One region of the Thermobifida fusca YX genome, then DNA from elsewhere that is predicted to be linked to it. Evidence: predicted binding sites of a transcription regulator. Region 1 holds the regulator's gene; the other holds the start of a gene.
The links. Region 1 encodes HrcA, which represses chaperone genes, less so after heat shock. Its sites were predicted from a motif close to TTGGCACTCTCNNNNNGAGAGTGCCAA; they were not measured.

Region 1 (14,741 bases):
GAGAAGCTCCAGCTCAACGACGCCGCGCTGGTGTTCGAACCGGAGACGTCCGCCGCGCTCGGCTTCGGGTTCCGCTGCGGTTTCCTGGGGCTGCTGCACTTGGAGATCACCCGGGACCGGTTGGAGCGGGAGTTCGATCTGGCGCTCATCTCGACCGCCCCCAACGTGGTCTACCGCGTCCGTATGGAGGACGGCACCGAGCACACGGTGACCAACCCCAGCGAGTTCCCGTCGGGCAAGATCGCGGAGATCCGCGAGCCGGTGGTGAAGGCGACCGTGCTGACCCCCTCCGACTATGTCGGCCCGATCATGGAGCTGTGCCAGGGGCGGCGCGGCGTCTTGGACGGGATGGAGTACCTGTCCGAGGACCGGGTGGAGATGCGGTACACGCTGCCGCTCGCCGAGATCGTCTTCGACTTCTTCGACCAGCTCAAGTCCCGCACCAAGGGGTACGCCTCCTTGGACTACGAGCCGTCCGGGGAGCAGGCCGCCGACCTGGTGAAGGTGGACATCCTGCTGCAGGGGCAGGTGGTGGACGCGTTCTCCGCGATCGTGCACCGCGACAACGCCTACTCCTACGGTGCGGAGATGACGAAGAAGCTGCGGGAACTCATCCCCCGGCAGCAGTTCGAGGTGCCGATCCAGGCCGCGATCGGTTCCCGGGTCATCGCCCGGGAGAATATCCGCGCGCTCCGCAAGGACGTGCTCGCCAAGTGCTACGGCGGTGACATCAGCCGGAAGCGCAAGCTGCTGGAGAAGCAGAAGGAAGGCAAGAAGCGCATGAAGATGGTGGGCCGCGTCGAAGTGCCGCAGGAGGCGTTCATTTCGGCACTGTCCACCGAGAGCAGCGGCGAAGGCAAGGACGGCAAGAAGAAGTAAAGCGCTTCCCGGCCCGCACGCCGGGAAGCGCGTGGGAAGGGGCCGGTGCGGTCTGGGGAGGGGCCGCCGCACCGGCCCGATGGCTTTCAGCCTTTGACCGCCCCCGAGGTCAGCCCTTCGACGATGTAGCGCTGCAGGAACCAGAAGACCGCCATGGTCGGCAGGGCGATCAGCAGCGTGCCCACCGCGAACAGGCCGAAGTTCGCGTTGCGTTCGTCGGCGACCAGCGAGTACAGGCCGAGCGCCACCGTCTTAGCCTCCGGGTCGCGCAGGAACACGGTGGCGAGCAGGAACTCGTTGATGGTGTTGATGAACACCAGCAGGCCGACGATCGCCAGCACCGGGGTGACCAGAGGCAGCATGATGCGGAAGAACGCCTGGGCGTGGGTGGCGCCGTCGACTTTGGCGGATTCGTCGAGCTCCATGGGGATGGTGTCGAAGAACCCTTTCATCAGCCAGGTGTTCACGCTCAGCGCCCCGCCCAGGTAGACCAACAGCAGGCCCCAGCGGGTGTCGAAGCCGATCGGGGGCCAGTAGTCGGTGACCGTGGCGAACATCAGGTAGATCGCCACGATCGCCAGGAACTGCGGGAACATCTGGATCAGCAGGATGCCGAGCAGGCCGATGCGGCGCCCAGTGAACCGGAACCGGCTGAAAGCGTAGGCGGCCAGCGCGGACAGGAACACGGTCACTGCGGCGTTGCACACCGCCAGCACGATCGAGTTGACGTACCACGCACCGAACGGGGTGGTGGCGAACAGTTCCCGGGCGTTGTCCAGGCTGGCCCCGGTCGGCACCAGGTGGCTGGAGCTGAGCGTGCCCAGCGGGTTGAGCGCGGCCGAGATGACGAACAGGATCGGGAACAGGGCGAAGGCCACCGCACACCACAGCAGCAGGTGCCGCCAGGAGTTGTCGCGCAGCCAGCGGAGGAAGGGGCGGTCGCGGTAGACGGGGGCGGTCACCGGTTCACCTCCTCCAGGGAACGGCTCTGTCTGAGGCTGATCAGCGACAGCAGGGCCACGATCAGGAAGATCAGCACGGAGACCGCTGAGGCGAACCCGTACTGGGCGCCTTGGCCGCCGAACGCCAACCGGAAGGTGTAGGTGATCAGCAGGTCGGTGGCTCCGGCCAGCGGGTTGTCCGGGCTGAACGGGCCGCCTGCCGTGGTCAGCCAGATCGCGTTGAAGTTGTTGAAGTTGAACGCGAAGGTCGAGACCAGGATGGGGGTCATCGCGATCATCAGCAGCGGCAGGGTGACGTGGCGGAACGCCTGCCAGGCGCCCGCGCCGTCGATTCGGGCTGCTTGTTCCAGTTCCCGGGGGATGGACTGGAGGGCTCCCGTGGCGACGAGGAACATGTAGGGGAAGCCGAGCCAGGTGTTGACCAGCAGGATCGAGCCGCGCGCGGTCCACGCGTTGCCCAACCAGTTCACGTCCAGTCCCAGCACCCGGTTGATCAGCCCGAAGTCGGTGTTGAACATGTCCCGCCACAGCAGCAGCATCGCGAAGGACGGCATGGCGTACGGCAGGACCAAGAGGATCCGGTACAGGGTGCGGCCGCGCAGCGGGGTGCGGGTGTGCATGAGCAGCGCCAGGCCCAGGCCGACCACGAAGACCAGCAGGGTGGTGCCGGCAGCGAATCCGATGTTCCAGGCGAGGATGGACAGGAAGGACGCGCCGGTGGCCGGGTCGGTCACGAACCGGAGGAAGTTGTCGAAGCCGACGTTGACCCGCCAGCCTTGGAGGAGCCGCTGCCCGTCGTCGGAGACGAAGGAGCCGTTGACGTTGTCGGCGGTGTACGTCACCCCGGTGACGGAGTCCACGATGCAGTCGCAGTCCTCCTGGTAGGTCCGGGTGGCTTGGCCTTCGTAGGCCATGGACAGGCCGCTGGAGCGGATCCCGGTCCCGTCGCCGGTGGGCACCGCGAAGTCGGCGATCTCGTCGCTGCGCTCGTTGATCTGGGCGGTGGTGAGCACGGTGTACCCCTCGGCGTCGACGATCTTCCCGGAAGCCTCTCGGGTGAGGTCGTCGGGGTCGAGGGGGGTGAGGCCGTCGGCGTCGCCGGCGTAGACGGTGCCGTCGGCCGCGGTGAGCAGGAAGACGAGGTCGCCGGTGTCCGGGGCGCCGTCGGCGGCGACGGTGAGGGTGTACTGGGGGGAGTCGGGGGTGCGCACCACGGAGTAGGCCTCGATCGCGGCGATGGCCTGCTCCTTGTCCCCGCGGTGCCCGTCGCCGAAGTTGGTGACCGAGGTGCTGACGGTGTACAGCACCGGCAGGATCTGGAAGGCGATGAGCAACAGCGTCCCGGGCAGCAGGTATTTCAGCGGGACGTGGCGGGGGGACAGGTAGACGTAGAAGATCAGGGCGGTGACTGCGGCGACGATGCCGACCCCGACCCAGTTGGCCGCTTCGATGAGCGGGAACGCGGCCCAGACTGCTAGGGCAGCGGCCAGCCCCAGCGCACCGATTTTGACGACCAGTCCGAGCAGTGAGGTCGTGGGCTCACCGCGGACGTGGGATGTGGGGGCGGGCGCCCCCGAGCGGGCGCCCGTGACGGTGTTGCGAGCCACCGTGGATCAACCGCCGATCTGCTCGGAGATGGCCTCACCCGCGGCCTTGACGGCCTCGGCGACGTCCTCACCGGCGATCACCGCGGCCTCGGCCTGCCCGAACGGGCCCCAGATCGCGGCCATTTCGGGGATGGCGGGCAGCGGGTCGCCGTTGGCGCCGGCCTCGACGATCTTGAGCAGGTCGGGGTCGTCGGCGGAGACCTTTTCCAGGGCGGCGGTCAGCGCCGGGGGACGGGGGTCGGCCTCGTACAGGGCGACGGCCAGTTCGGTCTCGGTCACGAAGTTGGTGGCGAACTCCTGGGCGAAGACCTTGTTGGCGCCGCCGGAAGCCACGAAGAACGCTTGGACGCCGATGAACGGGCGCGCTTTGTCTCCGTTCGCGAAGCCGGGAACCGGGCTGATCTCGTAGGGGATGCCCGCTTCCTTCATGTCTGCGATCGCCCACGGGCCGGAGATGAGGAAGGCGGTCTTCGCTTCGTTGAACAGGGGGCCGGCGTTCTGGCTGTCGATGGAGCGCTTGAGCGCGCCTTCGCCCTTCTCGCCGAGTTCCGCGATCTTCTCGAACGCCTTGATGGAGGATTCCGAGCCCACACCCATGTCGGAGGGGTCGAGGTTGCCTTCGTCGTCCTTGCCGAACAGGTAGCCGCCCGCGGAGGTGTACAGCGGGTAGATGTGGTAGGCGTCGCCTTCCGAGCCCACCTGGAGGCTCATGATCTCTTCGACCTTGCCGCTCTCTTTGAGCTTCTTGCCTTCCTTGATGAGCTCTTCAATGGTGTCGGGGGCTTCGGGGGCAAGGTCGGTGTTGCGGAAGAGCACCAGGTTCTCCATGGCGTAGGGCACGCCGTAGAGCTGGCCTTCGAACGTCACCGCGTCGAGGGCGACTTGTTCGAATCCGTCGGCAACCTCCTGGGGGAGCTGGACGGGGTCGATGGCGCCGTTGCGGACGAGGTTGCCGGTCCAGTCGTGGGCGCCCACGACCAGGTCGGGCGGGGATCCTGCCTGGTGTGCGGTGACGAAGTTGTCTTGGAGGTCTTCGTTCGGGATGGATTCGACTTTCACGGTGATGCCGTGGGCCTCACCGAATCGTTCCGCGTAGGGGATCAGCACATCGGTGCGGTTGGGGTCAGCCCAGATGACCATGGCACCGTCGGTGGACTGCTCGGAGGACGCGCTGTCGTCGCCTCCGCCGCCACACGCGGTGGCAAGCAGTGTCAGGACTGCTATGCCCGACAACACGCTGAAGCTACGGAACTTCATGGATTCTCCTTCGAGTAGGCCGCGGCAGCGTCCCCCTGCACGGCGCGGCTTCCGGGTGCGGTGGCGTGGACGTTAGCAACTTTTTGCAAAAGTTGGAAGAGTTTTCTCTTTCTTGCAACGAAATGAGTAATCCAAGTGAAATCTCCGGTTGACATAGAGGGGTCCGAACGCCCCCGAAAAGTCCGGACCCCTCTGTCGGTGTCAGCGCGCCACGCGCCGACTCACCCCGCTACTGCCGCAGCCACACCGCGGTGTCCCCAGGCAGCACGAGGTGCGTGCCGTCCTGCTCCACCGGACCGCTGGACAGCACCACTTCGCCCTCGAACGGCAGCGTGACCGGGTCAGCGCCGAAGTTCACCGCGCAGGTGAAACCCGGTTCCCGGCGGAAAGCCAGCACGTTCTGCGGGGCGTCCGCCCAGTGCAGCGCGTCCTCTGCGGGGAGCAGCAGTTCGCGGCGGAGCCGCAGCGCCTTCTTGTACAGCGACAGGGTCGAGTCCGGGTCGCGCTCCTGGACCTCCCGGGTCAGCGACCGCCACTCCGCGGGCACCGGCAGCCAACTGCGCTCCGCCGAGCAGCCGAAGCCGAACGGGGGCTCGTCGCCTTCCCAAGGCAGCGGCACCCGGCATCCGTCGCGGCCCCGCTCGGTGTATCCGGAGCGCTTCCACGTGGGGTCCTGCAGGGCCTCCTCCGGCAGATCGGTGACCTCGGGAAGTCCCAGCTCCTCACCCTGGTAGAGGTAGACCGATCCCGGCAGGGCCAGCATCAGCAGGAGCGCGGCGCGTGCCCGCGCCAGCCCTTGCGCGCCCCCGCCGAACCGGGTGACGTGCCGGGTGACGTCGTGGTTGGAGAGCACCCATGTGGTCGGCGCCCCCACCGCGTTGTTCGCGGCCAGGGAGCGGTCCACCACGGCGCGCAGCGTTGCAGCGTCCCAGTCTGCGGTGAGGTACTCGAAGTTGAACGCCTGGTGCAGCTCGTCGGGGCGGAGGTAGCGGGCCACGCGTTCCGCGTTCTCCACCCACGCCTCGGCCACCAGCGCGCGCTCCCCGGGGTAGCTGTCGACGATGGCGCGCCACTCCCGGTAGATCTCGTGGACCCCGTCCTGGTCGAAGTAGGGCAGCCGCGTGTGGCCGTCGAGCATGTCCGCCTTCTGGCCTTCGGCGATGTCGGGCAGCGCGGGGTCCTTGATCATGCCGTGGGCCACGTCGATGCGGAAGCCGTCCACCCCGCGGTCCAGCCAGAACCGCAGAATGTCGGCGAATTCGGCCCGGACCTCCGGGTTCTCCCAGTTCAGGTCGGGCTGCTCTACGTCGAACAGGTGCAGGTACCACTCGCCGGGCGTCCCGTCCGGCTCCGTCACCCGGGTCCAGGCGGGCCCGCCGAAGATCGACTGCCAGTTGTTCGGCGGCAGCTCCCCGTTCTCCCCGCGCCCCGGGCGGAAGACGTACCGGTCGCGCTCCGGGCTGCCCGGTCCGGCGGCCAGCGCGTCGCGGAACCAGCGGTGGGCGGAGGAGGTGTGGTTGGGAACGATGTCGATGATGACCCGGAGGCCCAGGTCGTGGGCGGTGGCCAGGAGGGCGTCGAAGTCGGCCAGCGTTCCGAACCGCGGGTCGACGTCACGGTAGTCGGCGACGTCGTAGCCGCCGTCGGCGAGGGGGGAGACGTAGAAGGGGGTCAGCCAGATCGCGTCCACGCCGAGCGAGACCAGGGCGGGCAGGCGCTCCCGGATGCCGTTGAGGTCGCCTTCGCCGTCGCCGTTGGAGTCTGCGAAGCTGCGGACGTAGATCTGGTAGATGACCGCGTGGCGCCACCAGTGGGTATGGGCGGTGGGCGCGGTCAAGTGAACGCTGTCGGGAACTTGCTGCATGGATGCGTCTCCATCGCACGAGTGGAACCCACGATTGCAATTACTTGCGCAAGATTACCTACTTCTTGCGTACATGGAAGAGGGGTTTTCGATAGAGTTCTGCCATGGGTCCACCACGATTGGCCGACATCGCCCGCCACGCGGGCGTAAGCGAGGCGACAGTTTCCCGGGTACTCAACGACAAGCCAGGGGTCGGCCCAGCCACGCGCGAAGCTGTACTGACCGCCTTGGACGTGCTCGGATACGAGCGTCCAGCCCGGCTGCGGCAGCGCTCCGCCGGGCTGGTCGGCATGGTCGTCCCGGAGCTAGAGAATCCGATATTCCCGATGTTCGCCCAGGCCGCAGAGCGGGTGCTCGCCCAGCACGGCTACACCCCGGTGCTGTGCACCCAGACCCCTGGCGGGATCGTGGAGGACGAGTACGTGGAGATGCTGCTGGAACGTAACGTCTCCGGCATCATCTTCGTTTCCGGCCTGCACGCCGACACCACCGCCAACCACGACCGCTACCGGGCGCTCCTCCAGCGCCGCCTGCCTATCGTCCTGGTCAACGGCTACGTCGAAGGACTGCCCGCGACCTTTATCTCCCCGGACGACCGGGCTGCGGCCCGACTCGCGGTCAACCACCTCGCGGCTCTCGGCCACACCCGGATCGGGTTCGCCAGCGGCCCCCACCGCTACGTGCCCGTCCAGCGCAAGCTGGACGGCTTCAAGGCCGCGATGCTGGAGAACGGCCTCGACTTCCACGACGACCTGGTCGAACTCTCCCTGTTCGGGGTGGAAGGCGGCCACGCGGCGGCCAGCAGACTGCTGGACCGCGGGGTCACCGCCATCGTCTGCGGCTCCGACCTCATGGCGTTGGGGGCGATCCGCGCGGCCCGCCAGCGGAACCTCACCGTCCCCGGTGACCTGTCAGTGGTCGGCTACGACGACTCCCCGCTCATCGCGTTCACCGACCCGCCACTGACCACGGTCCGCCAGCCGATACAGGCCATGGCACTCGCCGCGGTCCGCGCGCTCTGCGACGAGATCTCCGGGCATGCCCCGGCACGCACCGAGTACATGTTCGAACCGGAGCTCGTCGTGCGCGGCTCCACCGGCGTGCACCGGGCCTCCCTGGGAGAACAGGTCGCTCCGGCCGGGAACTAGCCGACGTTGTGCTCCGCGGACCGCACGGTCCCACCAGGCCAGCCCACTCGCCCCCACCGAGTGGGCAGGGCCGCGGCACGGCAGCCATGCTGGCCCGCGGCGGCCGGAGCGAGGACTGCCTCGCATCGCCGACACTGAAGACATGCCTTCAGCTCCACTCGACGGTACGCCTGTTCCCCCGGACGGCTCCCTGCCTGCCGATGCGCTCGCCGAGCTCGGCACCCGGCCGTTCGGGTTCTACGTGCACGTGCCGTTCTGCGCGACCCGCTGCGGCTACTGCGACTTCAACACCTACACCGCCGCGGAGCTGCGCTCGCGGGACGGAACAGCAGTCGCCTCCCCGCGCACCTACGCGGACCAGGCGATCGCTGAAATAGCGCTCGCCCGGCGGGTGCTCGGCGACCGCGAACTCCCGGTGCGTACCGTCTTCATGGGCGGCGGCACCCCCACCCTGCTCTCCCCGGAGGAACTCGGCCGCATCCTCGACGCGATCGACGCGCAGTTCGGGCTCGCCCCCGACGCCGAGATCACCACCGAAGCCAACCCGGAAACCGTGGACGCGGGCATCCTCGCCCGGTTGCGCGAAGCAGGGTTCACCCGGATCTCCTTCGGGATGCAGAGCGCCAAAGCGCACGTGCTCGCGGTCTTGGAACGCACCCACACCCCGGGACGGCCCGAACAGTGCGTGGCCTGGGCCCGCCAGGCCGGGTTCGCGCACGTCAACCTGGACCTCATCTACGGGACCCCCGGGGAGAGCGACGCCGACTGGAAAGAGTCCCTCACCGCCGCGATCGCGGCCGGCCCGGACCACATCTCCGCCTACTCGCTCATCGTGGAAGAAGGCACCCGGCTCGCCGCCCGGGTGCGCCGCGGCGAGCTGACCCCGTTCGACGACGACGTGCTGGCCGACCGCTACATCATGGCCGACGAACTGCTCTCCGCCGCGGGACTGCAGTGGTACGAGGTGTCGAACTGGGCAGCCGACCCTACCGCGCGCAGCGCGCACAACCTGCTGTACTGGACCGGCGGCCACTGGTGGGGGGTCGGCCCCGGTGCGCACAGCCACATCGGCGGGGTGCGGTGGTGGAACGTCAAACACCCCGCTGCCTACGCGGCCCGCCTGGCCGCGGGCCGCACCCCGGCGCACGCCCGGGAGATCCTCTCCGCAGCGGACCGCCGTTTCGAACGGATCCTCTTGGAGCTGCGGATCGCCCAAGGCTGCCCCCTCGACCTGCTCGACGACGCGGGGCGTGCCGCGGCTGCCCGCGCCGTCGCCGACGGGCTGCTGGACGCCGCCGCCCACGCGCGGGGACGCGCCGTCCTCACCCTGCGCGGCCGGCTGCTCGCCGATGCGCTGGTGCTCGACCTTGCCTGAGCAGGAGCCCGACAAAGTTCAGGGGGATCCCGGTGGGATCCCCCGTGCCGCAGGCCGAGACTACTTGACCATGCGGATGCTGATCGGGTAGCGGTACCACTCGCCCCGGTTCGCGGCGACCGCGGCGAGGATGGCGAAGATGATCCCGCAGACCAGGGCGGCTATCCAGGTGAGCGCGCCGATGACGATGAAGGTCAGGAACCAGGACACCACGTAGGCGATGAGGAGCGTGAGCTGGAAGTTCAGCGCTTCCGTCAAGTGGTGCCGCAGGTAAGGGGAGGCCGTGTCCTTCTGGATCAAGAACAGGATGAGCGGCCCCACGAACCCGGTGAGCAGACCGAGCACGTGGGTGAGCACGCTGAACGTCTTCTCGTCAGAGTTGCTCGGTCCCGGCTGCCCGTAGCCGTACTGCCCGTAGCCGGGGTGCGGGACGGGGGCGCCGTAGCCGGGGGGAGGTGTGGGCGCGCCGTAGCCGGGCGGAGTCCCGTAGCCGGGCTGGCCTCCCATAGCGGAAGGATCGGGGCTGTAACCGCCGGTGCCGTACTCCTCAGGACCGGGGGGCGGATAGGGGTTATTCATGCGTCGTCCTCAGTAGTTCGTCAATCGAGGATGGGGGAGATGGATGCTCCGCAGTAGCGATGCAGTGGCACCGCAACGGTTCGCTGCAGCCCTAGCCGTGCGGTCGTGAACAGCCGGGGCGTCCTCGGCGGCAGCGGCCGTCCACCAATCTTTAGATGGCTTCACCGTAGAGGAGGTTCCGCTACTTGACCAGATGGATGGCGATCGGGTAGCGGTACCAGGCATCCCGGGCCGCGGCCATCGCGGCCATAGTCCCGAACACGAGGCAGTCCAGCCACACGACGACGATGACTACCGCGCCGATCCACGCCAAATCCGGGGTGAAGAACCCGAATCCCACAAAAAGCCCGGCTCCCACCACGTAGGGAATGAACAGGGTCAACTGGAAGTTCAACGCTTCAGCGGCGTGATGCCGGGTCCACGGAGAACGGTTTTTCACTGCCAGGTAGACGAGGAGCGCGGGCAGCCACCCGACACAGGCGAACACGATACCCACCAGGTGCGCGATCATCGCCCACGTACTGCCGTCCGGTGCGGGCGGCCAGGCGGCGGGGGGAACCCCCGGAGCGGTCCCGTACGGGCCGGGGGGAGGATAGCTGCCTTCCTGGTGGGGCTGCGGTGCGGGATACGCGGGATAAGGTCCTGCCTCGGGTGCGGGGGGAGTCGGCGGGGCGAACTGCGGAGGATGGTGCGGCGGGTGCGGGCCGGACTGGGGAGCGGCCCCAGAAGGTCCGGACCCCGGCTGCGCCCCCGGAGAAGGGACAGCCGGGTCGTGGTCGGGGGAGGGAGAAGACGGTGTCTCGTGCATATCTTCCCTTGGCTGGCTGGGGCACTGCCGTGGATACGCATCGCGGATCCACACAGGCAGCTTAATCAGGACGGGCTGCGGAGCGATTACAAGGAGCTTTCAGTCGTCGACCGATTCCAGCCGAGCCGCAGCAGGCCGCGACTGAAGATTTCGAGTCTGGTTGGCCCTGTGCCAGGCGCGGCCCCGCGGCGGCTTTCCGCCCTTGGGCGGAGAACGCCTCATCTGCACACCTGTGCCGCGACGCGCCACGGGTGTGCCGGGACGCCCGGCCTGCAGCCGACGCGGATAGCCTCATGCCCCGCTCCTGTTCCCACGGGCAGCGGCGGTGGGAATGGTGCTGCGGACGAGGCTGGCGGGAACAGGGCGACCGGCCCCGAAACGGCAGGGCCTGCGGCGTGGGAAATCTGGTGATGGGGAGTGAATACAGGTCCGAAGCGGGGCAAAATTCGGTTGATACCGTGCTTGGACAGACATAACGCCGCTCGGCGCCGCCGCATAGAATTAGCACTTAAGACCACGGAGTGCCAGGAGGTGAGCGCGTGCTCGACGACCGTAACGTGCTCGACGACCGTAAACTCGCGGTGCTGCGTGCCATCGTCGAAGACTACGTGTCCACGAATGAGCCCGTGGGGTCGAAAGCACTGGCCGAGCGGCACAAGCTGGGGGTTTCTCCGGCGACTATCCGCAACGACATGGTTGCGCTGGAGGAGCTGGGGTACATCGCCCAGCCGCACACCAGCGCGGGCCGGGTGCCGACGGACAAGGGCTACCGTCTGTTCGTGGACCGGCTCTCCAAGGTCAAGCCTCTGTCCAAGGCTGAGCGTCGGGCTATCGAGACGTTTCTGAGCGGGGCGCTCGACCTCGACGAGATCGTCTCCCGCACGGTGCGGCTGTTGGCGCACCTGACCCGGCAAGTGGCGATCATGCAGTACCCGTCCCTCACCCGGTCGAGCGTGCAGCACCTGGAGCTCGTGCCGCTGGGACCGCAGCGTCTTATGCTGGTGCTGATCACCAACACCGGTCGTGTCGAGCAGCGCGTCATCGACGGTCTTGCAGAGGTCTCCGACGACGTGGTCGAGAACCTGCGCGGGGCGCTGAACCGGGCTCTCGTGGGCAAGTGGCTGACCGAGGCACCGAAAGAGTTCCCGACGGTCCTCGCCCAGCTTCCGCTGGAGGAGCGGCCGATCGCCGAGTCGGTGATGTCGGTCTTGACGGAGAGCCTCGTCGAGAAGCACGAGGGGAAGGTCGTCTTCGGGGGGACCGCGAACCTCGCGGCGATGGGGTTCTCTGCCGGGCTCCGAGACGTCCTTGAAGCGCTGGAAGAAAACGTCGTCCTCATCCGTTTGCTGGGTGAGATGGGCGACGCATCGATGCTGACCGTGCGTATCGGTGCGGAGAACAACCACGAGGGCCTGCAGTCCACCTCGATTGTCGCCGCAGGGTACGGGATCGGCGATCAAACGTTGGCCAAGCTCGGGGTCGTCGGTCCAACCCGGATGGACTACCCAGGAACGATGGGAGCGGTGCGCGCAGTGGCAAGGTACGTCGGTCAGATCTTGGCGGGACAGTAAGTGGCCAGAGACTATTACGAGATCCTTGGTGTTCGCCGCGACGCGACCCAGGACGAGATCAAAAAGGCATACCGCCGGCTCGCACGTGAACTGCATCCCGACGTCAACCCCGACCCAGAGACCCAGGAGCGGTTCAAGGAAGTCGCCCAAGCCTACGAGGTGCTCTCCAACCCGGAGAAGCGCCGCATGTACGACATGGGCGTCGACCCGTTCGCGCGCGGCGGGGCAGCGGGCGGCGGAGCCACCGGCTTCGGAGCGGGCTTCCCGTTCGACGACTTGATGAACGCGTTCTTCGGGGGGAGCACGGGAACCCGCGCGGCACGCGAGCGGATGCGCCGGGGCCGGAGCATCAAGGTGCGGGTCGAGCTCGACCTCGAAGAGACCGCGTTCGGCGTCACCAAGGACATCACGTTCCCCACCGCGGTCGTGTGCAACACCTGCCAGGGTGAGGGCACGGCGCAGGGAACCCACCCCGAGACCTGCGACATGTGCGGTGGCCGCGGTGAAGTCTCCCAGGTCACTCGCTCGTTCCTCGGCCAAGTCATGACGACTCGGCCGTGCCCGCAGTGCGCGGGCCAGGGCACGATCATCCGCAACCCCTGCCCGGACTGCGCCGGGGAAGGCCGGGTCCGGGAGCGCGTCACCCGCAAAGTGCAGATCCCCGCGGGTGTCGAGGACGGGACCCAGATCCAGCTGGCGGGCGAAGGCGAGGTCGGCCCGAACGGCGGACCGCGCGGCGACATCTTCCTGGAGATCGTGGAACGCCCGCACCCGATCTTCGAACGGCGCGGCGACGACCTGCACTGCACGGTCACCGTTCCGATGACCGCGGCCGCGCTGGGGGCGACGCTGACCATCGACACCCTCGACGGCCCGGAGGAGATCGACCTGCGCCCCGGCACCAATTCCGGGCAGGTCATCACCCTGCAGTCGAAGGGCTGCCACCACCTCAACGCGCCGGGCCGCGGCGACCTGCACATCCACGTCACGGTGGAGACCCCCACCCGACTGGACGAAGAGCAGGAAGCGCTGCTGCGCAAGCTCGCGGAACTCCGCGGCGAGGACCGGCCGCCGGGCAAGTTCAGCCCGGGGCAGGGCAATTTCTTCTCCCGCATCCGTGACGCGTTCGGCGCGCGGTGACCGCCCCGGTTTTCCTGGTCGAGCCCGCGGCCCTCGACTCTGACCCCGTCGTGGTGGACGGCGCTGAGGGGCGGCACGCCGCCACGGTGCGCCGCATCGCCGTGGGTGAACCCGTGGACCTGGTCGACGGCGCGGGCCACCGGGCCCGCTGCGTGGTGACCGCGGTCGGCCGCGACACGATCACCTGCGCCGTCCAAGAGCGGGTGTTCGAGGCTGAACCGCGGCCGCGGATCACGGTCGTCCAAGCCTTGCCGAAAGGGGACCGCGGTGAGCTCGCCGTGGAAGTCATGACGGAAGCGGGCGTCGACGCCGTGGTGCCCTGGCAGGCAGAGCGCTGCATCACCCGCTGGCGGGGGGACCGTGTCGCCAGGTCGCTCACGAAATGGCGTTCCGCGGCCCGGGCTGCCGCTAAGCAGTCCCGGCGCAGCCGCATCCCCGAGGTCGCCGAACCGGTGGGGAAGGCGGGTGTCGTCGCGCTGCTGGAAAGCGCAACGCTGGGCATCGTGCTGCATGAAGAAGGCGCGGTCCGGCTTTCACAGCTGCCGCTGCCGGAAGAACTGTTCGGCCCTGCCGGGCACGCCGTCCTCGTCGTGGGGCCGGAAGGCGGGTTCAGCGACGCGGAGCTCGCAGCTTTCGAGGACGCCGGGGCGCTGCGGGCGCTGCTGGGGCCGACCGTGCTCCGCACGTCCACGGCCGGCGTGGCTGCTCTCGCGGTCCTCCAGGCCCGGTGCGGCCGCTGGTAGCCGGACGACTCTTGGCGCGCGGCCGGCACCGGGAAGCGGTTTACTGCGGGTCGCCGCCGGACGGCGGGGGCGGGGAGGCGGTCGGCGTCTTCTCCGCTCCCGGGGAGCCAGGGGATGAGGAGCCGTTCGAGCCGTCGTCCTCGGAGGGGGACGGCGACGGCTCAGGCTCGTCCGGGACAGCCGGCGACTCCGACGGGCACGGGCGTTCCGTGGCGCGGGGGTCTGCTGCGGCACCGCTGTCTGCCCGCTCCCCCGGACTGGGGGACGCGCACGCAGAGCTTCCGAAGACGGTGGGCGGTGCTTCAGCTTCCGGAGCGGACGGCGACGCTTCCGGGGCGGCCGACGGCAGTGTGGAGGGAGCCCCGTGCACCGGAGGCGGCACGACGCCTTCGGGATCGGCCGGCGCCTGCGGTGACTGCGACGGTGTCTCTTCGGCCCGCTGGGTGTCTGAAGCGGAGACGAACGACCCTGGCAGCACCTGGTTGCGGAGCTGCGGGGTCCCGAGCAGCACTGATCCGGCGATCAGCACCGCGGCGCCCACGGCGACGACCGGACGGAACCATGCCAGTCCTGTCCAGGGGAACAGGCTCCGGCGCTCGGTGCGGGCCCGGATCCGTTCCAGCGCGTCGTGGGAGATGGGAATGTCGTCGGCCGCGGCGTGCAAGGCAGCCCTGAGCCGCTTTTCGAAGTCGTCGAATTCTTCGGTCATTTCGTCTGCTCCAGGAGCTTGCGGAGCGTGGAGATACCGCGTGCCGTGTGGCTCTTCACCGCGCCACGGCTGATGCCCATGGCGTCGGCGATCTGAGCT
Region 2 (14,741 bases), 570 kb from region 1:
GGGGAGCTGGCGGCCGCAGTAGCGTGAGGAACACCACGCGGAACCCGCCTATGGAATCCCTCACGGAGTCACGGGCGCGTGGGACGGACAGAGAGCACCCCGGATACACCAAGCGCCACACCCGAGCGGAAGGGCTCCGGATGTGGCGCAGACTGGCGGCCCCAGCAGGATTCGAACCTGCGACACCCGCTTTAGGAGAGCGGTGCTCTGTCCCCTGAGCTATGAGGCCGGACACTTCTAGAGTAACGGAACCGGCGAGCGGATGCGGCGGGTGACAGGGAAGGGGCAAGCAGGGCTAATCGTTGAGTAATCTTCGTATCGATCAGGTTGTCATGACTGCCAGGTGATGTCTGCCACACGCTGTGGCGGAGTGGCGTCCCTGAGACGAGTGTGCCTGGGGCGGATCCGCGTCGCGCCCCCGAACGCATCTCTGAGCAGCACAATGTCGGGCTCGTGCTCTACTCGCAAACAGGGGCACCCGACCGTGCGGACTGTCGCTGCGACGCCATGACCTGGACGGTCTGGGAGTATGGTGCGACCCGGTCACGCGAACCAGCAGAGCCAAGGCAGCGGAGGAGCCACGTGCCGTTCGTTCTCGATGCCGGGCGGAGTCGTTGCCGCGCGACGAGGAACGGGACACCGTCCGTCTCGAACGGCAGATCCCGGTCGCGGACTGTGGTGACCGCGGTGTTCACCCTCATCCTCATGCTGGTGAACCTCGTGGCGCTGCCGTCCGCCTACGCCGACAACGAAGAACTGGAATCCCTCAGGGAGGAAGCCGAACAGGCCAGGGAGGAGCTGGAGCAGGCCACCGAGGAGTACACCAAGCGGCAAGAGGCGCTCGAAGAAGCGCAGGACGAACTGGTCAAGACGCTGCATGAACTGCAGCAGATCGAGGGCCGGATCGCAGACATGCGGGTCCCCCTCGTCGAACTCGCCATCACGCTCTACAAACAGCCCGACGTCGGAGTGCTGGGTTTCTTGGCGTCCGATTCGGTGGAGAGCGACCTGCGCGCCGAGTCGCACGTCATGAAACTCTCCTACGACCAGGAGCAGCTCCTCGACGAGGCGAATGCGCTCCGCGACGAGCAGATCGAACTGACCGGCCGAGCACAGGAACTCCAGTCGCAGACCCAGTTGGAGCGGGTGGAGCTCGAAGACGAGCTGGAGAAGCTGCGGAAGAAGTCGGAAGAGAGCACGGAAGCGCTGACGAAGAAACTCGAGGACCTGGGGCTTTCTGTCGACGCCTACATGGCCGGGGTGGAGTGCGACCCCAGTGCTGCCCAGAAGGCGATAGGCGCCCCCAACGGGCTGCTGCCCAGCGACTCCCTGTGCGAGCTGCACGTCGAAGGCCACTACCTGCGTGCCGACGCCGCCGTGGACTTCCTGCGCATGAACCAGGCCTACGCCCAGGAGTTCGGCACCGACATGTGCGTGACCAGCTCCTACCGGGACCTGCAGAACCAGCACCGCGTCTACGCCCAGCAGCCGCCGGGGTACGCGGCAGTGCCGGGAACAAGCAACCACGGCCTCGGCTTGGCGGTCGACTTGTGCGGCGGCGTGCAGAACCAGGGGTCGCCCCAGTTCAACTGGTTGGAAGCACACGCTGGCGAATACAACTGGTTCCACCCGGCGTGGGCCTACTCCAATCCTTTCGAACCCTGGCACTGGGAGTACGACCCCTCCTAGCAGGACAGCCCGCGACACGGTGACGGCGGCCCCGCTACGGCAGGCTGCCGTCACCGTGTTCCGCCTGATCAGCCGCGGGCAGACGGCACGAGCAGCCGAGGCGACGCGGGGCAGCAGACAGCCACCGCCTCATCCGCGGATCGCAATCGACAGCCGGTCGGCAGCGTGCCCGGCGAGCGCTTGCGCCTCCTCGTCGGTGACCGCGAGCACGATGAGAGTCCCCAGGCTGTGCGCGGCATCGTCTTCGGCGACCACGGTGATCACCGGCCGGTCCCGCACAATCCTGCGGGCCGTGTCCGGTCCGGGGTAGTCGACCACCGGCGGGTCGCCAGCAGCGGCAAGCACGTCGATACGGCTGCCTGGACGCAGCAGCGCGGCCGCCCCGGGGTCGGCAAGGCGCACGGGAGCCGCCACCAGGTCGGCGCCGTACCCGGCGGCGGGCGGATCCGCCAGCCGCACCTCGGTGAGGATCTCCCCGGCACGCACCGGTGAGCGCAGTGCCCTCCCCGCCACGGGATCACCTGGGGCCAGCGCCCCGTCAGGGACGACAGCGGCGGGGATGCTGCGGGCCACCGTGTCCGCGTCGGTCAGCGGGACGAGCCCGGACAGGTCATGGGCGGCGACCAGCACTTCCACGGCAGGCGGGGCAGGGGGACGGAGCACCAGCAGTGCCCCGGCCGCGGCCAGCGCAGCGGCTGTTGCGGCCAAGAGTCGGCGCCAGCGGTGCCAACGTGCCCAGAACGGGCGGCGGGCAGTGGTGGAGAAGAGCTTCATGGCCGACCACGCTAGGTGGCCCGCTACGGCGCGACGCAAGGTTTCCACAGGCAGAAGTTCCGTGGAAACCCCCGGAGTCCGGAAAACGACCGCGGGCCCCGGCGAGTCCGCACCCCGGGACCGGCGCTCCTCTCCGGACAGCAGGTTTTCGCCAACCGGCGATCAAGACTTCGTCGAAAGCTGGATGTGCAAAGCGTAATCACCCGATATCAGGACAGGATGTCTGGGCGAGCTCTGATGCGTCGTCGAAGCTCCGGGGGGATTGCGATGAAAATGCCCGTGGTGAACTCGTGTGAGGCGGAGGCCTGCGCCTACAACACTGACAGCACCTGCCGCGCACTGGCGATCACTGTGGGGAATCAGCCCAGTGCATACTGCGACACTTTTCTGCCGATCCAGGCCAAGGGAGGCGACCCCAGCACGGTCGGCCACGTGGGAGCTTGCAAGATGGCCAACTGCCAGCACAACGTCCAGTTCGAATGCCAGGCCCCGGCCATCAACATCGGTTTCGACGCCAACCAGGCAGACTGCCTCACCTACGCGCCCGCCTAAACCCAGTTCCTGGACGGGCACACTCCCGGCCAGGAACCGTCATCGCGAGGCTGCCGTTCTGTCCCAGTCCAGGAACACAGTGGGCACTGCCCGCGTCCGGCTGTCCTGATCCACGGTGAGGGCCGCTCCCGGCACGGAGCGGCCCTCAGTGACGAGGTGCGGAGTGCGTATCGGCGCGAGGGTCAGGCGGCGGAAGTGGTTTTGCTGGAGTCGCTGGACGACGAAGCAGAGCCCGAAGAGGAGGAGTCGGCCTTGGCGCTGCTCGAGGACGACGACAGCGAGGAGCTGGAGCTCGACGCGTTGTCAGTGCGGTAGAAACCCGACCCCTTGAACACGATGCCGACCGCCGAGTACACCTTGCGGAGCTTGCCCTGGCACTTGGGGCAGGTGGTCAGCGGATCGTCGCTGAAGCTCTGCACAACCTCAAGATCGGCGCCGCATTCGGTGCAAGCGTACTGGTACGTAGGCACGGGCCCTCCTAGCTGGCACTCTCACCCGACGACTGCTAAATAGTACGCTGTCTGACCATGTGATCGTGACAACGGGGGATGAACCGCGGTGGTCAGAGGCGTTCCTCCGCGGCCCCTAGGCGGTATCCGCCGCGCACCCGCTGCGCCAGGTGAGGACTCAGACAGTTTGTCTGAGTGGTGACTTTATCGGTGATGTGTCCACACTATGCCGCGTCCCGGAGTCACGACTGCCCGGACGGGTCGGTCATGCGGTTCTACCGGCACCGCATCCACCAGCTCGTCGTCGTAGACCACGGCCAGTGACAGCGTCTGCTCTCCCGCAGCCGCCAGCACCCGGTCGTAGCAGCCCGCACCACGGCCCAGCCGGTATCCCGCACGGTCTGCTGCCAGCGCCGGGCAGACCAGAACCCGGGCTTCGGCGACCGCATCCGCCCCCAACCGCGTCCCGGTCGGTTCGAGCAGGCCATGCCCGGCAGGGGCGAGCGACTCCGGCCCGGTGTAGACCGCCCAGTCCAAGTCCCCGCTGGGGGTGACGATCGGCAGGAGCACGCGGTGCCCGCGCGCCGCGAGGGCAGCCACCAGGGAACGGGTGTCCGGTTCGCTGCCCACCGCGTAGTAGGCCGCCACCGTGGGGGAGCCGGTGGCCGCGCACAATTCCAGCACCGCGTCGCGGATCCGCAGCCCGGCCGCGGCCCGCTCCTGTGCGGAACGCGCGCGCCGCGCCGCAAGGATGCGGCGCCGCAGCTCGCGTTTGCTCTGCCCCGTGTCCATGGACACCCAGTCTGCCAGCGGCACGGGACCGCACCGGCAGCATCCCGAGGCCGACAAGACGGGTGGGGCGGCAGAAAAGGGGAAACGCCGTCAAGTGCGGATGACGCGTTTCAGACGCGGCAGTGTCTTATCGTGCGGAACATGACAGATGAACAGCACTCTGTAACTCCGGTGACCAAAGCGGTCATTCCCGTGGCAGGACTGGGGACGAGATTCCTCCCCGCCACTAAGTCCACGCCCAAAGAGATGCTGCCGATCGTCGACAAGCCGGCGATCCAGTACGTAGTGGAGGAGGCGGTCTCCGCCGGGCTCAACGACATCCTCATGATCACCGGGCGCAACAAGCGTTCCATCGAGGACCACTTCGACCGGGCCTACGAACTGGAGGAGGCCCTCCGCGCCAAAGGTGACATCGAACGGCTCAACGCGGTGCGCCACCCCAGTGACCTCGCCCAACTGCACTACGTGCGGCAAGGGGAACCGCGCGGCCTGGGGCACGCGGTGCTGTGCGGCGCCGCCCACGTGGGCAACGAGCCGTTCGCGGTCCTGCTCGGCGACGACCTCATCGGCGCGCGGGAAACCCTGCTGCAGCGGATGATCGAGGTCCGCCAGACCTACGGGGGCAGCGTCATCGCCCTGATGGAGGTGGAACCCGACCAGGTCTCGCTGTACGGGTGCGCCGCGATCGAACCCACCGACGAGCCCGACGTCGTGACCGTCACCGACCTCGTCGAGAAGCCTCCGGCGGACCAGGCGCCCAGCCGCTGGGCGATCATCGGCCGCTACATCTGCGACCCGGAGATCTTCGAAGTGCTGCGCAAGACCCCGCCGGGACGCGGCGGGGAGATCCAGTTGACCGACGCGCTCCGGGAACTCGCCCAGCGCAGCTCCAATGGGGGAGGAAGGGTCCACGGTGTGCTTTTCCGCGGTCAACGCTTCGATACCGGGAACAAGCTTGACTACCTTCGCACCGTGGTGGAGTTCGCCTGTGAGAGTCCGGATCTTGCCAAGGAGTTCGTGCCGTGGCTGCGTGACTTCCTGACGAGGTATGCGACAGACTCCACCAGGTAACCGAACGAAACGATCACGATCCGGCGGGGGAAGTCGATGAAAAGCGTCGAACAGCACGTCAGCGACATCCTGGCGGTAGTGTCCCGACCCGATCCGATCGAGTTGGACCTGCTGCGGGCACACGGGGCGGTACTCGCTGAACCGGTAACGGCGGAGCTCTCGCTTCCCCCGTTCGACAATTCCGCCATGGACGGCTATGCGGTTTGCGCTGCCGACGTGGCCACGGCTACTCCGCAGACCCCGGTGACGCTGCCTGTCATCGCGGACATCCCCGCGGGGGACGTGTTCGCCTCAGCCATCCCCGTCGGGTGTTGTGCCCGCATCATGACCGGGGCGGCGCTGCCGAAGGGCGCGGACGCGGTGGTGCCGGTCGAGTGGACTGACGCGGGTGTGGCCGAGGTGGCCGTGCACCGTGCAGTCGAGGCCGGGCACGCGGTCCGCCAGGCGGGAAGCGACGTGAAGGAAGGCACCGAGGTGCTTCCCGCCGGGGTCCGGATCGGGCCGGCGGAGGTGGCGGTGCTGGCCGCGGTCGGCCGCCGTTCGGTGTCGGTCTACCCGCGGCCCCGGGTGGTGGTCCTCGGCACCGGTGAAGAGCTGGTCGAACCGGGCCGGCCGCTCAGCCCCGGCCAGATCTGGGAGTCCAACAGCTTCATGCTCACCGCGGCCGCTATCGAGGCGGGATGCGAGGGCTACCGGTACGGGTTCGTGGGCGACGACCCGGACCAGGTGTTCGAGGCGATCCAGGACGCCCTGGTGCGGGCCGACATCGTCATCACCAGCGGCGGGGTCAGCATGGGCGCCCACGACGCGGTCAAAGAGGTGCTGTCGCGGCTCGGCACGGTCCAGTTCGACAAGGTGGCGGTGCAGCCGGGGATGCCGCAGGGGTACGGCACTGTGGGGGAGAGCAGCATCCCCATCATCGCGCTGCCGGGAAACCCGGTGAGCTCCTATGTCTCCTTCTACCTGTTCGTGCTGCCCGCGCTGCGGAAGATGAGCGGCCTGCCCCAGGAGCAGCTTCCGTCGGTCCGGGCCCGGCTGCTCGCTCCTATCACGTCCTCGCCCCGCGGCAGGCGCTCCTATCTGCGCGCGGTCCTCGACTACGACATCGAGAGCGAAGAGGTCGCCTACACGGCGCTGCCCGTGGCCCAGCAGGGGTCGCACCAATTGTCCGCGCTGGCGAAGACCAACGCGCTCGTCGTCGTGCCGGAGCAGGTCACGGAACTCCCGGAAGGCAGTGTCGTCGAGGCGATCCAGTTGCCCCACCGGTAAGCTTCGCCACGGTATCCCCACCCAAGAGAACACTGGCCGCCGCATGTCCCACCCATCGACTCCTGGTTTTCCCCACCTGGACGCCTCCGGCGCGGCACGCATGGTTGACGTGTCCGGCAAGGAGGTCACGGCCCGCTCCGCTGTCGCCACCGGCCGGGTACTGCTGTCGCCTGCCGCGGTGGCCGCGCTGCGGGAAGGCGCGGTACCGAAAGGCGACGCGCTGGCCGTGGCCCGGATCGCCGGGATCCAGGGGGCCAAGCGCACCCCCGACCTGGTCCCGCTGTGCCATCCGATCGCGATCCACGGGGTGGATGTCGCGCTGACCGTGGTGGACCGCGGCGTCGACATCAGGGCGACGGTCCGCACCGCGGACCGCACAGGGGTGGAGATGGAGGCGCTGACCTGTGTGATGACGGCGGCACTGGCGTTGATCGACATGGTCAAGGCCCTCGACCCGGAAGCGGTGGTGACCGACGTGCGGGTCGAGGAGAAGACCGGAGGGAAAACCGGCCAGTGGAGACGGTCGGGATGACTGCGGCGGCCCCCCGTGCCGTGGTCATCACTGTCTCGGATCGGGCTGCGGCAGGGGAGTACCCGGACCGGTCCGGCCCGTTGCTGGTCGAGCTCGCCGCGCAGGCGGGGTGTGTGGTGGACGGCCCGCGGGTGGTGCCTGACGGTCTGCCGGTCGCCGAGGCGCTGCGCCGCGCACTGGCCGAAGGCTACGATGTGGCACTGACTACCGGGGGCACCGGCTTGGCGCCACGCGACCGCACCCCGGAGGCGACCCGGCCGCTCTTGGAGTACGAGATCCCCGGGCTGGCTGAGGCGCTGCGTGCAGCGGGGCGCGACAAGGGTGTCCCGACGGCGGTGCTCTCCCGCGGACTGGCGGGGGTGGCCCGGCGCGGCGGGCATCGCATGCTCGTGGTCAATCTGCCGGGCTCGGTGGGCGGGGTGCGTGACGGTATGGCGGTGCTCGGCCCGATCCTCGGCCACGCGGTCGCTCAGCTCCGGGGCGGTGACCACCACGCATAGCCCGGGGTAGAGAGAAGCCCTGTCGCGTCTTCCCGCCTTGGGACGCGGCGGAGGATGATGGACTCTGTCGGGTGGTGCGAGGAACGGTGAGACGGATGCGTGGTTGGCCGGTGTCGTTAGCGGAGGGGAAGGTTGTCCTGCGTCCGCTCCGGCTGCGTGATGCTCCGGCGCTGCGCGAGACCCGGGCCCGCAACAGTGAATGGCTGCGCCCGTGGGAGCCCACCCATCCAGAACTTCCGCCGCAGAGTGACAGCCTGCTCGCCTATGTGGCCATGGTGCAGTCCATCCGCCGGGAGGCCCGGCAGGGGATCGCGATGCCGTGGGCTATCACCTGGGAGGGCCGGTTCATCGGCCAGATCACGGTGGGGGCGATCACGTGGGGGTCGGCGCGGTCTGCGCAGATCGGCTATTGGATTGACCGCGACTATGCCGGGCGGGGTGTGATGCCTACCGCAGTCGCGTTGGCGGTCGACCATGCCTTTTTCACGGTGGGGCTGCACCGCGTCGAGGCTAATATCCGCCCGGAGAACCACAAAAGCCGGCGGGTCGTGGAGAAACTCGGCTTTCGTGAGGAAGGGCTCCGTAAGCGTCAGTTGCATATTGACGGTGAGTGGCGCGATCATCTCTGTTACGCCCTTACCGTCGAGGACGTTCCGGGCGGTTTGCTCGCTCGGTGGAGGAAGGTGCGAGAACAGCGGGGCGATACCGTTTCGGAGAAGACGCGCGGAGCGTCACCAGGCCGTCCCGACCGCCCTCACTGAACCCCCTGGGGTGGGGCGAAACGGACGAGGGTGAAAGAGAAGCGACGTTCCCGGAATGGGAAAACGGAGCGTGTGAATTCCGGGCGTGGTGACCAACCGTTTGCTACTCTCCGTATCTGTTGGGAGGCTTTCTGTCCTGTCGTCTTTGACCAGCGATTTCCGTGATGGGAGCATGGTTCGGAGATAGGGGACAAGAATAGATCTCACGACACTCCGGTTCCAATACCGCACATTCCTGGACACCGGGTCGTACGGTGCGAAGAAGACGCATCAGTGATGCGGACAGTGTGGTGTATATGCGGTGTGTGGGGGACGGCAGGATGACGACGGGCAGAACGGCTCCCAAGGGGGCCTCGTCGTTGCCTGCGGGCCGCCCGTTTATGGGGTGAGCCACCCATGGACCCGGCACCGGAGGGCACGCGGAGGCAACGCCAAGCGGCGTTCACGGATCGGCGACACGAGGAGGGGCAGTGAGTAGCTCTCCTCTCTACCTGGCCATCGTGGCCGTGTGGATCCTGGTCCTCGTGCCGATGCTGCTGCGCCGCGACGCCGCGGACCCGGATGCCGAAGGACTGCGCCGCGACTTGGTCGATGAGGAGCTGTCCGAGGCTTCCGGCGGTGAGGGGGAAGCCGAGGACGAGGAGGACACCGAGCCGGACGCCGAGCACGCCGCTCGGGCTGAGCCGCCGCCCGTCGCTCCCCGGCCGTACCGGGTCAGCCGGGCGCGGATCATCGCGCGTCGCCGTCGCCGTACCGCTGCTCTGGCGCTGCTGCTGGTCGGCACGGGGATTGCGGTGGCGGCGGGGTTGGGCCCGTGGTGGGTGCTGGTCCCTCCGGTTCTGCTCATGGCGGGACACGTGGTGCTGCTGCGTGAGGCGGCCAAGGCGGACGCGGAGCGGCGGGCTGCCATGATGGCGCGTCGCCGGGCCCGGCAGCGGGCGCGGCGTTCCGCGGAAGCCGCCCGCCGGGCCCGGGTTGTGGAGTTGAAACGCAACCAGGTCTACGACCAGTACACCGATGCGCAGCGTCGGGCGGCGGGGGACTGAGGCAGCAAGCGGAGCCGGGAGGCGGTAGTGGCCGTGCCCGGTGGCGGGTCTTGGCTCGTCTGGGGCAGGGTACGCTGGTGAGTGGTCGGGCCCGAGTCCTAACCCTGGGCCGGGGAAGGAGCGGTCTGGTCGAAGCAGCGTTCCAAAGCTGGTAATCTCTTATACGTACGTGACGTGCTCACGTGACGTACAAGCAAGGGGCTATAGCGCAGTCCGGTAGCGCACCTCGTTCGCATCGAGGGGGTCAGGGGTTCAAATCCCCTTAGCTCCACAGCAGATCCCGTTCCACCGCTGGGTGGGGCGGGATCTTTCTTTTTCCGCCGCGCCGCAGCAGGGTGTGGGCATTGTCTCAACAGGCGCGCCAGTGGGGGAATGCGCTTGTCCACAGCCTGGGGAAACAGTGTGGAATTCGCTGTGGTGAGCAGGGCGTAGAGAGCTGCGGCGGACGGCAAAGGGGAAAGGTTGCGGATAGCGAGAACATCACCGAAGTCCTGTACCGAAACCTCTGCTTTGTGCCTCTTTCGCAAAGGAAAGAGTTCCCTATTGGGAAAAATAGTTTCGGAACCGAAGTCTGCGACGGGTGCGGGGCACTGAGCACCTGTGCTGCGGGGCGGGTGACGCGGTCAGTAGTGCCCTTGCCACGTATCACTGCGACCACGTTCTGTGCACGCCGAGAAAGCATAGACCGCCGTTGACGTGGACTTTTCCGTGTTCTCTGCCGGGATGGCGGTGCAATGGCGAGTATGTCGGCGAAGAATCCCAATGGGGATGATGCGAAGAAAAGTGATCCTTCTGGGTATTGTGTATTTCGCACCTTATAGGCCATCTTGTGTCACGGGGATGGACGCAAGTAACAACCGAAGGGTGCATTGTGATCAAGAAGATTTGCGCAGTAGCCGCCTTGACGGCTGCGGTCATTTTCGGATCCGCTGGCACAGCGTCCGCTGACGCGCCCGGCACCGAGTTCCGAGGCTGGACCTGGTGGCTGGGCACCGAGGTTGTCGAGATCGTCGACGACGTGGCTGACGCTCTCGCCGACGGCGACGACGGCGTGGTGACCATCCTCCGCGGCTGGACGTGGTGGTAAACCCCACGCTTCTCTAGCTGTGACTCCGGCGCCCGGTGCCTTGGCACCGGGCGCCGGTTGTGTGGGAGCCCTGCAGCACCATGCGGCTTCCTAACGGCAGTGACCGAACCCCGGAAACGGGAGACCGTAACCACGCTCCCCGCTGAAGAGAACACCGTGTCTTTACCCGCGGCGATGCCGTGGCCTGCCCCGAACACCGGTGGCTGAGGTTGCCCGCGGGTAACTGAGGATTGACTGTCACGTCCCCGGGTCATGTTTCCAGGCGAATTCTCGGCAGGAACCACCACGGACCGGGCGGCGCCCTGAACCGCCGTCCGCCTGCGGCGCGGCCAGAAACGGAAGGAGCGACGTGACAGACAGGCCGAAACAGTATGAGGAAGGCGGCTACTACCCCGCTGAAGACCCCTCACCCCGCGCCGAGGAATCCTCCGCCACCGAGTCCACGACCGTCCCCCACGAACCCGCCCCCGAGCCGGGACAGGAATTCCGCCGCACCACCCCCGCCCGGGTCAAAACCATCCGCCCGGAACGCCCCCAAGGCCGCTGGGGCCTGATCAGCGGAACCACGCTCTACGTGATGTGCTCGGCGGGCAGCGCCGACTACCTTCCGGTCAGCGTGCGGCTCACCGGCCACGTCCTCTTCTGGCTGGCGTTGGGCATCGCCCTGCTCATCACCCTCTACCGGGAACGGCTCTACGACTGGGATCCCGCGCCCCGGTGGCCGTGGGCAGCCGCGCTCATCTGCGGCACGCTCGCCGTGGAAGTGCTTGCCGCGGCGGTGAGCTCCCTCACCGTCATCATCGGCTCCGCGGTGGTGCTGTCCGTGGTCGTGCTCATCCTGCTCATGGTGGGCTGAGCAGCAGCGCACGAGGTCAGGTCGCTTCGTTGTCGAACGGCGGGCGGCGGCCGTTCAACCGGGCCGACACGCTCAGCGACGACTCCTCCTCATCGACCGCTTCCCAGAAGTGCTTCTGCACGAACCGCTTCGGGTGGAGGTCGGCAACGTCGAAGTCCTTGTACTCGGGGCCCAAACCTTCGCGGATGTCCCGCTTCGCGTTGTCGGCCATCTTCCGGAGCTGCCGCAGCGCGCGCCCGGCCTGCGCCGCCGCTTTGGGAAGCTGGTCGGGGCCGAAGATGAGGAGAGCGAGCACACTCAGGACGAGGAACTCACCAGCCCCGATGTTGAACATGCCTCTTCCTCCACAGACCCCATACGGACCGACCTGGTAGCAGACTAACCGCTTCCTGGGGGTTCGTCCGCCATGACCTGGCTCATGGCGTGCTGGTGCGGGGGAGCCGCGCGGTCGGGGGTGCGCGCCTCCAGCACCAGCAGCGCCACCAGCAGCACTACGGCGCCCAGCAGCCAGCCCGCCACAGATTCACTGAGCCAGTGGTAGTCCAGCACGGTCACCAGCACGCCCACGGCCGCCACGGGAAGCAGGGAGCAGCCCAACGCGTACCGCAGCCGCCGCGCGTGCGGGAACACTCCGTTGGCGCCGAACAGCAGCCAGGCCGCTAACGGGTAGGTGAGCGCCGCGTTCGCCGCATGCCCGGAAGGAAACGACACATACCCGTCGAATGGGGGCGCGCCAGGGACGAGCAGGGCGTACACCCAGGCCGCGATGTTGCCCGCACCCGGGGAGACGGTGTCCACTTCAAGCACCGGGGGAGTGCGGCCCACCCCCACCTTCAATAGCGTGCCCAGCACCGCCAGCGACCCGAGACCGGTCAGCACCGCCCCCAGGGGGCGCCATCCGCGTCCCCGCCGCATCGCCCATATCGCCAACCCGACCAGCAGCGGGATGGTTATCAGCCGCTGTCCCAACCGGGCCGTGGCGACCGCGGCCCACAGCAGCGGCCCTTCCGGCTGGCGCGGGTCGACGAACGCGTGGACCGGCCAGTCCAGTGCTGTCACCGGGCCCCCGACGATCACCTGCCAGGTGACCGCGGTGAGCGCGCCCGCCGCCACGGCCAGCCACCCCGCGAGTAGGCGGGGAGCAGGTGCTTTCGGAAGAACAGCCCGGTGCGACGTCACTACTCCTCCCGGGGATCGTTGCAGCGCAGCTCAGCTTAGAGCCCGCTCCCGACGCGCATCGGGCAATCGCGTGACCGGGCGGCGAACCTTACTGGACAGTCCGTTTCCCGCCACGGAACGCAATGGGACGATTATGAACATTGGGTGGCTTGCCGACGCTTGGCGGCGACCCGTTAGTGTGGCCCAGCGGATTGTGTACACAGCCAAGGACGGGGGTCTAGGTGGCGAACTGGGCGTGGCGGGACACATTGGCCCGGTTCGTCGACTCTCAGTGGTTCCAGAACCTGGTCGTCGCGGTGATCCTGGCCAACGGGGTTGTCCTCGGGCTGGAGACCTACGAGGACAGATTCGTGTGGCTGGACCGCAACTGGATGCTGATCGAGGGCTGCTTTCTCACCTTCTTCGTCCTGGAGCTGACCCTCAGAATCCTTGCGCGCGGTGTCGTGTTCTTCCGGGACGTCTGGAACTGGTTCGACCTGGTCGTCGTCGGCATCTCCCTGATCCCGCTCGCCGGCGGGTTCGCGGTGCTGCGCCTCGTGCGGGTGCTGCGCCTGCTCCGTCTCGTCAGCGTGCTCCCCAGCCTGCGGTACATCGTCGACGCGCTCTTCCGGTCGGTGCCCGGGCTCGGCACGGTGATCGCGCTGCTCTTCGTCGTCATGTACACCGCGGCGATCATGGGCGAGCAGCTCTTCGGAGAGATCTCCCCCCAGTACTTCGGAAACCTGGGGACCACTCTCTACACCCTGTTCATGCTGCTGACCATGGAGAACTGGCCGGACATCTCCGACTCGGTGATCGAGGACGCCCCGTACGCGTGGATTTTCTTCGTCAGCTACATCGTGGTCAGCGCCTTCATCGTGCTCAACCTCATCATCGGTGTGATCGTGACCACGATGGAGGAGGAGGTCAGCGCCCCCCGCTGGGCAGAGGACCAGGAGATCGAACTGCACCAGCACGAACAGGTCATGCTCCGCTTGGAGCAGCTCAGCGACCAGGTCGCGGTGCTGTCCGCCCAGTTACGGGCCCTCGGCGTCGCCGTGGAGGAAGTCTCCAACTTCCGTGTGCTCCCACTGGAGAGCACACGGCATGAAAAACGGCCCTCCGCCAAACGAGGGCGAAGGACCAGAAGAAAAAACAGGCGACGTCGGCGGAGCGCTTAGAGCGCGCGCACGTCAGCAGCCTGGGGGCCCTTGGGGCCTGGAACGATCTCGAACTCGACTGCCTGGTTTTCTTCCAGGTTCCGGAAGCCGGTACCCGCGATCGCCGAGTAGTGCACGAACACGTCCGGGCCGCCGCCGTCCACGGCGATGAACCCGAAACCCTTCTCAGAGTTGAACCACTTCACGGTGCCCTGAGCCATCTGCTCTCCCTATGGGACTACAACGGGACCGCACCCTGCTGGCCCCGGGTTGCTGAGCGCCCGTCCCCGGGAGTAGCTACCCAACCGACTAGCGCCCGCGTAAGTTCCGCGGACGCCTAGGGCATCCGAAACTACGACCGCAACCGCTTTAGACAGTATCAGCCATGCCCCGAAACGGGCAGACTTTCCGACCGCGATTTCCGCGGAAAGACCGCTTTTTACAAGGTGTCTTTTCTAACACGCGCACGACGCGGATTCTGTGGTAAAGCGAAGGCCGGGAGCGCCCCGGTCTGCAGCGCGCCCCCGGCCTTCCGCGGCACGCTCAGTTGCCGCCGCTGCCGTAGATCCAGGTGGGGAACCACATCCGGTCCGCCCACTCCGTGTACGGGATCGTCTCCGCGCTCAACACCGGGTACAGGTAGGTGAAGTTCGCGATGATCAGCAGCATGACCACGCCGTAGATGACGCTGCCCACCACCCGGGACCACGGGGAAGTTCCGGGACGGTCCCCCGGCGACCCCAGCATCAGCCCCAGCATCAGCACGATGGCCAGCACCAGGAACGGCAGGAACGGCAGCGCGTAGAAGAGGAACATGGTGCGCTGCGGGAACGCGAACCACGGCAGCCACCCGGCGGCCACCCCCAGCAGCGCGGCACCGGCCCGCCAGTCCCGGTAGGTCACCCACCAGCCGAGCATCACCCCGCAGGCCAGGATGGACAGCCACCAGATCGCCGGGGTGCCGATGCTCAGGATGGCGTCCGAGCACGCCGTCGCCCCGCAGTCGGTGCCTTCCCCGTCGTAGTAGAACGCCACCGGGACCCGC

Region 2: the regulator HrcA is predicted to act here: its motif matches at 3,498-3,524, upstream of TFU_RS15675 (FmdB family zinc ribbon protein).

What each region holds. Positions count from the first base shown of each region.
Region 1 is NC_007333.1:982,330-997,070, forward strand. Features, by position in the region: gene lepA (translation elongation factor 4) at 1-879, shown strand, start outside; gene TFU_RS04130 (sugar ABC transporter permease) at 966-1,841, opposite strand; gene TFU_RS04135 (ABC transporter permease subunit) at 1,838-3,448, opposite strand; gene TFU_RS04140 (sugar ABC transporter substrate-binding protein) at 3,455-4,705, opposite strand; gene TFU_RS04145 (glycoside hydrolase family 13 protein) at 4,935-6,569, opposite strand; gene TFU_RS04150 (LacI family DNA-binding transcriptional regulator) at 6,674-7,717, shown strand; gene hemW (radical SAM family heme chaperone HemW) at 7,860-9,092, shown strand; gene TFU_RS04160 (DUF4870 domain-containing protein) at 9,153-9,671, opposite strand; gene TFU_RS16280 (DUF4870 domain-containing protein) at 9,853-10,479, opposite strand; gene hrcA (heat-inducible transcriptional repressor HrcA) at 11,037-12,050, shown strand; gene dnaJ (molecular chaperone DnaJ) at 12,051-13,190, shown strand; gene TFU_RS04180 (16S rRNA (uracil(1498)-N(3))-methyltransferase) at 13,187-13,933, shown strand; gene TFU_RS04185 (hypothetical protein) at 13,974-14,642, opposite strand; gene TFU_RS04190 (SigE family RNA polymerase sigma factor) at 14,639-14,741, opposite strand, start outside.
Region 2 is NC_007333.1:413,739-428,479, forward strand. Features, by position in the region: tRNA gene TFU_RS01825 (tRNA-Arg) at 154-229, opposite strand; gene TFU_RS01830 (M15 family metallopeptidase) at 583-1,689, shown strand; gene TFU_RS01835 (SAF domain-containing protein) at 1,819-2,463, opposite strand; gene TFU_RS01840 (DUF1540 domain-containing protein) at 2,731-3,015, shown strand; gene TFU_RS15675 (FmdB family zinc ribbon protein) at 3,198-3,485, opposite strand; gene TFU_RS01845 (5-formyltetrahydrofolate cyclo-ligase) at 3,669-4,280, opposite strand; gene galU (UTP--glucose-1-phosphate uridylyltransferase GalU) at 4,398-5,327, shown strand; gene glp (molybdotransferase-like divisome protein Glp) at 5,364-6,596, shown strand; gene moaC (cyclic pyranopterin monophosphate synthase MoaC) at 6,640-7,128, shown strand; gene TFU_RS01865 (MogA/MoaB family molybdenum cofactor biosynthesis protein) at 7,125-7,628, shown strand; gene TFU_RS01870 (GNAT family N-acetyltransferase) at 7,724-8,389, shown strand; gene TFU_RS01875 (divisome protein SepX/GlpR) at 8,860-9,435, shown strand; tRNA gene TFU_RS01880 (tRNA-Ala) at 9,633-9,706, shown strand; gene TFU_RS01885 (hypothetical protein) at 10,307-10,522, shown strand; gene TFU_RS01890 (hypothetical protein) at 10,872-11,378, shown strand; gene TFU_RS01895 (sec-independent translocase) at 11,395-11,712, opposite strand; gene TFU_RS01900 (phosphatase PAP2 family protein) at 11,757-12,557, opposite strand; gene TFU_RS01905 (ion transporter) at 12,779-13,717, shown strand; gene TFU_RS01910 (cold-shock protein) at 13,714-13,917, opposite strand; gene TFU_RS01915 (dolichyl-phosphate-mannose--protein mannosyltransferase) at 14,240-14,741, opposite strand, start outside.